Regions from separate parts of the Afifella aestuarii genome, predicted to be linked through region 2. Evidence: predicted binding sites of a transcription regulator. Region 2 holds the regulator's gene; the other holds the start of a gene.

Region 1 (4,355 bases), on a different contig from region 2:
TTGCGGTCAAAACTACCGTGAAGGCGCCGAAGCGCGACTTCAACGTCGTTCTGTCCTGCCCCGTCCCTGCGCTACAGCCCGGCAACTATCGGGCCGAGTTCACGTTTCACGACACGGAGAAGGCCAAGACGGCGGGGTTTTCTATCCCGCTCGAAATCATCGAAACCGACCAGGAGACCCCGCAATGACACCGAAAACAGCGCTCATCGTCGGTGCAGGCCCTGGATTGTCGGCGGCGGTCGCGCGCCGTCTTGCCGAACGCGGCACCAGGATCGCCCTCGCCTCGCGCTCGATGGCGAGCCATGAGGATCTCGCGAAGGAGCTCGACGCACGCGCCTATCGCTGCGACGTCGCCGAGGAAGACCAGGTGGCGGACCTCTTTCAGGCGGTCGAGCGGGATCTCGCGGCGCCCGATTTCGTGCTCTTCAATCCGAGCTATCGCAGCAAGGGGCCGCTCGTCGAGCTCAGGCCTCAGGACGTCGAGACCTCGCTCAAGGTAACGGCTTATGGCGGCTTCCTCGTCGCGCAGCAGGCGGCGAAGCGGATGATCGAGGCCGGCGGCGGCGCCATTTTCTTCACGGGCGCTTCGGCCAGCGTCAAGGGCTTCGCCCAATCGGCGCCCTTCGCCATGGGCAAATTTGCCCTCCGAGGCCTTGCGCAATCCATCGCCCGCGAATTGCAGCCGCAGAACATTCATGTGGCGCATTTCATCATCGACGGCGCCATCCGCACGCCGGGCCGCAGCGAACCCGCAGACAAGCCGCAATCGCTCCTCGATCCGGATGCGATCGCCCGCGCCTATCTCGGCGTCCTCGACCAGGAACGCTCCGCATGGAGCTTCGAGGTGGAGCTACGGCCCTGGCTTGAGAGCTTCTGAATCCGGCTCTCCCGCAGAGGATTCGCTCAGCTCGATTTCGACCTTCTTGGGATCGAAAGCGAGATAATGCGCAATGCGTGAGATGGCGGGATAGGCATTCTCGTAAGACCAGGCGATATCCGGCACGACCATTTTTTCCGTCATGAGCGAGTAATAGCTCGCAGCACCCTTATACGGACAAGTCGTGAGTCTTTCCGAACGCTGCATATGGGTCATGCGGACATTGTGGCGTGGAATATAGATGACGTCCGGGCGGCCCGCCTCAGACGCGACAACTGCCCGGGACGAGCGCGCCAGCAGCAGATCACCGAGGCGAACCCTCACGAGGCCAGAATAGATCGTGAAGACGATCGGATGCTCTTTTTGCGGCATCGGTGTTCCCCCGAGCCGGCTCGTAATCCGTTCAACCGCACAAATTCAAGTAGAATCTTATTCAATTCTGTTTTGATCGAGAAAAATGGCGGGCGATGCACCATTCACCGCCCGCCAAGAGTCGTAAGTTTAGAGTTAGTCCAGAAGCTGAACTCAGGACATTACGCGGAAAGCTTGGTTGCGATCTCGGCCACGTGACGGCCCTGGAAGCGCGCACCTTCCAGCTCGTTGGCGCTCGGCTGACGCGAACCGTCCGCATCGGACAAGGTCGAGGCGCCATAGGGCGAACCGCCGGTGATCTCGTCCATCTTCGTCAGGCCCTGGAACGAATAAGGCAGGCCGACGATGACGAAGCCCTGGTGCAGCAGCATCACCTGCGTGGAGGTGATGGTCGTCTCCTGGCCGCCATGCTGGGTGCCCGTAGACGTAAAGACGGCGCCGACCTTGCCGACGAGCGCACCCGACGCCCACAAGGCGCCGGTCTGGTCCCAGAAATTTTTCATCTGCGAACACATGACACCGTAACGCGTCGGCGTACCGACGATGACCGCGTCGTAGTCTGTGAGTTCGCCGGGTTCGGCGATCGGGTATGGCTGATCCAGAAGATAACCGGACTTTTCCGCGATCTCCTGCGGCACGAGCTCGGGCACACGCTTGACGGTCACGTTGGCGCCGGCGCTCGTGGCGCCCTCGGCAACCGCCTCGGCCATCTGCATCACGTGGCCCCAGCTCGAATAATAAAGCACGAGAATCTTCGCCATATCTCAATCTCCGTTTGGCAATTGCACGGTAGGCCCCTAACTAGGGGGCGACGCTCCTTTCGCCAGACACGATTTCTGGCCCGCATAGCGCCTCTGCGTCGCGCGCGATCTGGCCCACATCCGCACCGGATGTGCGCCGGATTTGAGGCAAAAGGCTTTCGCACTTCGATGCGTTCTCGCCAGTTGACAAGCCCGAGGCCAGCACCTATCTCCCGCTCGCTTAGCACTCACTCGTAGAGAGTGCTAACAACAGCAAATCCCCTCATTGGGCGCAGCGCGCCCGCATAAAGGACGCGAGGAAGAAACATGAAGTTCCGCCCTCTGCATGACCGTGTTGTGGTCCGCCGGCTTGAGTCTGAAGAAAAGACCAAGGGTGGCATCATCATTCCGGACACCGCCAAGGAAAAGCCGCAGGAAGGCGAAGTCATCGCCGTCGGCCCTGGCGCGCGTGACGATAACGGCCAGGTGCAGGCCCTCGACGTGAAGGTCGGCGACCGGATCCTGTTCGGTAAGTGGTCCGGCACGGAAGTCAAAATCGATGGCGAAGATCTCCTCATCATGAAGGAGTCCGACATTATGGGCGTCATCGACAGCGAGAGTGTGGCGCAGGCGGCCTAATCGCCGATCGCGCTTTCTAATTTCCCGCAATTCAAAAAACAGAGGTTCGCAATATGGCAGCCAAGGACGTGAAATTCTCCGCTGATGCGCGTGAGAAAATGCTGCGTGGCGTCGATATTCTCGCCAACGCCGTGCGCGTAACGCTCGGCCCGAAGGGCCGCAATGTGGTGATCGAGAAGTCGTTCGGCGCTCCGCGCATCACCAAGGACGGCGTTACCGTCGCCAAGGAAATCGAGCTTGACGACAAGTTCGAGAACATGGGCGCGCAGATGGTGCGCGAAGTCGCTTCGAAGACGAACGACATCGCCGGTGACGGCACCACGACCGCGACCGTTCTCGCCCAGTCCATCGTCAAGGAAGGCGCCAAGTCGGTTGCCGCCGGCATGAACCCGATGGACCTGAAGCGCGGCATCGACATGGCCGTCGCCGCGGTCATCAAGGATCTCGAGAGCCGCTCCAAGACGATCGACACGTCTGCGGAAGTCGCTCAGGTCGGCACGATCTCGGCCAATGGCGACAAGGAAGTCGGCCAGATGATCGCCGAGGCGATGCAGAAGGTCGGCAACGAGGGTGTCATCACGGTCGAAGAGGCGAAGAGCCTCGAGACCGAGCTCGAAGTCGTCGAAGGCATGCAGTTCGACCGCGGCTATCTCTCGCCGTACTTCATCACCAACCCCGAGAAGATGGTCACCGAGCTTGAGGATCCGTACATCCTCCTGCACGAGAAGAAGCTCTCGAACCTGCAGGCAATGCTGCCGGTCCTCGAGGCCGTGGTTCAGTCTTCCCGTCCGCTCCTGATCATCGCTGAAGACGTCGAAGGCGAGGCTCTTGCCACGCTCGTCGTCAACAAGCTGCGCGGCGGCCTCAAGGTCGCGGCCGTCAAGGCGCCTGGCTTCGGCGATCGCCGCAAGGCCATGCTGCAGGACATCGCGACGCTCACGGGCGGCACGGTCATCTCTGAAGATCTCGGCATCAAGCTTGAGAACATCACCCTCAACGAGCTCGGCACCGCCAAGAAGGTGACGATCACGAAGGAAGAGACCACGATCGTCGACGGTGCTGGCGACAAGGCCGACATCGAAGCTCGCGTTTCCCAGATCAAGGCGCAGGTCGAGGAGACCACCTCCGATTACGACCGTGAGAAGCTGCAGGAACGCCTGGCGAAGCTCGCCGGCGGTGTTGCGGTCATTCGCGTCGGCGGTGCGACCGAGACCGAGGTGAAGGAGAAGAAGGACCGCGTCGACGACGCCCTCAACGCCACCCGTGCGGCGGTTGAAGAAGGCATCGTTCCGGGCGGCGGCGTCGCTCTCCTGCACGCCAAGCAGGCCGTCACCGGCCTCAGCTCCGACAATCCGGACGTCCAGGCCGGCATCAAGATCATCCTCAAGGCTCTTGAGGCTCCGATCCGCCAGATCGCCTCGAACGCCGGTGTCGATGCTTCCGTGGTCGTTGGCCGCATTCTCGACAAGGGTGAGGCCGATTGGGGCTTCGATGCCCAGATGGAAGAGTACAAGAACCTCGTCCAGGCCGGCATCATCGACCCGACCAAGGTCGTTCGCACCGCTCTCCAGGACGCGGCGTCGATCGGCGGCCTTCTGGTCACCACCGAGGCCATGATCGCCGAGCTTCCGAAGAAGGAAGGCGCTGCTCCGGCCATGCCGGGCGGCGGTATGGGCGGCATGGGCGGCATGGACTTCTAAGGTCCACGACCCTCGCTTTTCGGAAAG
Region 2 (4,355 bases):
GTGCGCTCCTGAAAGAGGCACCTTTCTACACGCCCGTCATGCCGCGCTCCGGCAAGCCCTTCTCGGTGCGCATGACGAATTGCGGCACGCTCGGCTGGGTGTCGGACCGCGCCGGCTATCGCTACCAGCCGACGCATCCCGAGACGGGCCGGCCATGGCCTCCGATCCCACAGGTTCTTCTGGATGCCTGGGCGGAACTCGGCGGCTATTCGAGGCCGCCGGAAGCCTGCCTCGTCAATTTCTATGCGTCGGGAACGCGCATGGGCCTGCATCAGGACCGGGACGAAAAGGATCTTGCAGCACCCGTCGTCTCGCTGTCTCTCGGTGACGAGGCCGTGTTCCGCATCGGTGGCCACAGCCGCAAGGATCCGACCGGTTCGTTGCGCCTGAAATCCGGGGACGCGCTGGTCCTGGGCGGCGAGGCGCGTCTCGCCTTCCACGGTGTCGACCGGATCATCGCCGGCACCTCGACGCTTTTGCCTAAAGGCGGGCGGATCAATCTGACGCTGCGGCGGGTGACGAAGAGCGAATAGGTTCGCCCTCGTAGGCGCCTATGCCAGATCCTTGCCGAAATCGCTCTTGCGGAAGAGAGCGTGGAGCGTGATGCCGGCCTGACGGAAAGCCTCTTCCGCCCCTTCCTGCCGATCGACGAGCGTCAACACGTGCTGCACCTCGGCGCCGGCCTCACGCAGGATCGAAATCGCCTGCATGGCCGATCCGCCGGTGGTGGTGACGTCCTCGACGACGAGAAGAGACTGGCCTGTGAGGCTCTCGCCTTCTGCAAGCCCTTCGATCTGGCTCTGCGTGCCGTGGCCCTTCGCTTCCTTGCGCACGAAGATCGCCTTCACCGGCGTGCCGGCAACTGCGCTCATCGCCGCCGTCGCCGAGACGAGCGGCACGGCCCCCATGGCGAGCCCGCCGACATAGACGAGCTTCAATTCGTGCGCTTTTGCCGCGACGGCCGCGCCGATGAGGCGTGCGCCTTCCGGATCGAGCATCGTCGGTTTCAGGTTGAAGTAGATCGTACTCTTTCGCCCCGAGACGAGCGTGAACTCGCCGCCCTGGCGGAAGGAGCGTTCCTTGATGATGGAAAAAAGTGCTGCTTGATCGTCCATGTCGCCTCCGCCTCCCGAAAGGCAGGAAAGCCGGCGGCGGGTCAAGCCTTCAGCGTGTCGGGCAAGGATTTGTGCAGGCCTTTCGGCCGGCAACACTACCGAGCGCGGGTCGCACCGCCTGACGCCGCACAAAGAAAAACGCCCCCTCTTGCGAGGAGGCGCATTGGTCAAATCCGGTGGGAATGGCGCTTATTGTGCCTCGGGCTTCGGCGCCTGATTGGCGGCCTTGTCCGGAGTCGGTCCGCCCTTGGCGACGCCGACGAGGGCCGCACGCAGAACCCGGTCGCCGATCATATAACCCTCCTGGGCCACCTGCACGATGGTGCCGGCCGGCACGCTCGGATCCGGGACCTCGAACATCGCCTGATGGCGATGCGGATCGAACCGTTCGCCCATCGCCGGAATTATCACGACCTCATGGCGCTCCAGAATACGGTCGAGTTCGCGCGCCGTCATCTGCACGCCTTCGAGCAGGGCCTTCAGCTCCGGATCTTCCGTGCCCCAGGCCTTTTCGTCGACGGCACCCAGCGCACGGCGCAGATTGTCGCCGACCTGCAGCATGTCGGTCGCGAATTTGGTCATGGAATAGCGACGCGCGTCCTGCACGTCGCGGGCGGCGCGCCGGCGAAGATTCTCCGCCTCGGCGGCAGCCCGCAAAAGCCGGTCCGTGAGGTCGGATTTCTCCGCCTCCAGCCGGGCGATCAGCTCTTCCACACTCTCCTGTGCGGCGGCGTCCTCGGCAGCCTGCGCGGCGGCATCTGCCTCTGCGGCCTCTGCTGCGCCCGCTGCATATTCGGCGCCAGCGCCAAGCGGCGGCTCGTTGTCCTGTCTCGGCGCTTCGTTGGTTTCGGTGTTACGCTTTTCGGTATCCATCGCGAAGCTTCGATCTCTCGTAGGTGATCTCAAGTCGAGCGGCATATCAGGGCTCACACTGGGAAAATCAACCCGCCGGCCCGCAACCTATGTCTAATCACACATTCTCAGCGGCGAATGAGCTGTGTCATCAGTTGCGCCGTGTAATCGACCACGGGAATGACGCGAGCATAGTTCAGCCGGGTCGGACCGATCACGCCGAGCACCCCCACGACGCGTTCTCCGCTGTCGCGAAAAGGCGCCACGACGAGCGACGAGCCGGAGAGCGAAAACAATTTGTTCTCCGAGCCGATGAAAATGCGCACTCCTTCGCCTTCTTCCGTCAGGTTGAGGAGCTGGATGATGTCCGTCTTGGTCTCAAGATCGTCGAAGAGGATCCGGATGCGCTCCAGATCCTCGATCGCCCTGAGATCGGTCAGAAGCTTGGAGCGGCCGCGCACGATGAGGGTGGCCGGCTCCTGTGCCGGGCCCGACCATTGCGCCAGCCCTTCCGAGATGATCGTCTCCGACAGGGCGTCGATGGCCTGTCGGCGCTCTTCACGCTTGCGCTCGAGTTCGGCGCGCGCTTCCGCCAGCGTGCGCCCGCGGATATGGGCGTTGAGATAGTTGGAGGCTTCCGTCAGGGCCGAGGTCGGCAGGCCGCGCGGCACGTTGACGACGCGGTTTTCCACCGTGCCGTCATCGGCCACGAGCACGACGAGCGCCCGGTCCTGCTCGATGCGCACGAATTCAATGTGTTTGAGCCGCAGGTCCTGTTTGGCGGCAACCACCACGCCGGCGCCTTCCGACAGGCCCGACAGGGTCTGGCTCGCCTCCGTCAGCAGCGATTCGACGCTCTTTTCGCCGTCGCCGGTGCGCACCTGTTTTTCGATCGCCTGCCGCTCGTTGTCGCTGAGACCGCCGACCTCCAGAAACGAATCGATGAAGAACCTGAGGCCCATTTCCGTGGGCATGCGTCCGGCGCTCGTATGCGGCGCAAAGACGAGGCCCATGGATTCCAGGTCCGACATGACATTGCGCACGGACGCCGGCGACAAGGCCGTCGACAGAAGGCGGCTGATGTTGCGCGAGCCGACCGGCTCGCCGCGTTCCAGGTAACTCTCGACGATGCGTCGAAAGATCTCCCGCGAACGGTCGTCCAAAGCTGTCAGCATTTCCGATTTCATCATGGGACGTTCCCCGGTGCCGGGGCACCTTTGATGCCTCATATTGCTTCGCCGAGGGCATCACGCAAGGCACTCGCCTTGCCGTCGGCGGATGGAATGCGTAACAGGGCCCACATTCTTGAAGGAGGATTTCATGCGCCCATCGCGACGGGCCGCCGAGGAGATGCGCGCCGTCTCGCTTGAGCGCCGGGTTTCGAAATATGCGGAAGGATCGTGCCTCGTTCGCTTCGGCGACACGCAGGTGATGTGTCTGGCAAGTGTCGCCGAGCAGGTGCCGCCGTGGCTGCGCGGCGGTGGCCGCGGCTGGGTGACGGCCGAATATGGTATGCTGCCGCGCTCGACCGGCGATCGCATGCGCCGCGAGGCGAGCCAGGGCAAGCAGGGCGGCCGCACCATGGAAATCCAGCGCCTGATCGGCCGCTCATTGCGCGCGGTCGTCGATCTGAAGGCTCTCGGCGAGCGCCAGATCACCGTCGATTGCGACGTCATCCAGGCCGATGGCGGAACGCGCACCGCGGCGATCACCGGTGCCTGGGTGGCGCTGCACGACGCGCTCGAATGGATGCGCGCCCGCGACATCGTCAAGGCTCCGGTTCTCACCGACCATGTGGCGGCGATCTCTTGCGGCATCTATCGCAGCGAGCCGGTGCTCGATCTCGATTATGCGGAAGATTCCGACGCGGAAACGGATGCGAACTTCGTCATCACCGGCAGCGGCAATCTCGTCGAAGTGCAGGCGACGGCGGAGGGCAAGCCCTTCAGCGAGGAAGAGCTTATCGCCCTCATGGGCCTGGCGCGCAAAGGCATCGGCCGTCTCGTCGATTTGCAGAAGATGGCAGTCGAGTGATGGTGAAACTGGCCTTGGAGCCCGGACCTCTCGTCGTTGCGAGCCACAATCCCGGCAAGGTGGCCGAGATCCGGGCACTCCTCGACCCGTTCGGCTTCACGGTTCATTCCGCGGCCGATCTCGGTCTGATCGAGCCGGAGGAAACCGGCTCGACCTTCGCTGAGAACGCGATTTTGAAGGCACGCACCGCCTGCGACGCCGCGGGCCTTCCCGCACTTGCCGATGATTCCGGCCTCACGGTCGATGCGCTGAATGGCGATCCCGGCATCTATTCTGCCCGCTGGGCAGGGCCGGACAAGGACTTTGCCCAGGCGATGCGCAACATCGAGGAGAAGCTTCAGATGCAGGGGGCGG

Evidence for each region. The regulator HrcA, encoded in region 2, represses chaperone genes, less so after heat shock. The targets are predictions, from matches to a motif close to GTTAGCACTCNCNNNNNGNGAGTGCTAAC.
Region 1: the regulator HrcA is predicted to act here: its motif matches at 2,230-2,258, upstream of groES (co-chaperone GroES).

Annotation. Positions count from the first base shown of each region.
Region 1 covers NZ_SAUF01000002.1:543,228-547,582, reverse strand. The annotation lists gene EO094_RS10925 (hypothetical protein) at 1-188, shown strand, start outside; gene EO094_RS10920 (SDR family oxidoreductase) at 185-877, shown strand; gene EO094_RS10915 (DUF427 domain-containing protein) at 851-1,249, opposite strand; gene wrbA (NAD(P)H:quinone oxidoreductase) at 1,411-2,010, opposite strand; gene groES (co-chaperone GroES) at 2,317-2,628, shown strand; gene groL (chaperonin GroEL) at 2,682-4,328, shown strand.
Region 2 covers NZ_SAUF01000001.1:76,179-80,533, reverse strand. The annotation lists gene EO094_RS00340 (alpha-ketoglutarate-dependent dioxygenase AlkB family protein) at 1-533, shown strand, start outside; gene pyrE (orotate phosphoribosyltransferase) at 552-1,115, opposite strand; gene grpE (nucleotide exchange factor GrpE) at 1,305-1,988, opposite strand; gene hrcA (heat-inducible transcriptional repressor HrcA) at 2,096-3,157, opposite strand; gene rph (ribonuclease PH) at 3,288-4,001, shown strand; gene rdgB (RdgB/HAM1 family non-canonical purine NTP pyrophosphatase) at 4,001-4,355, shown strand, end outside.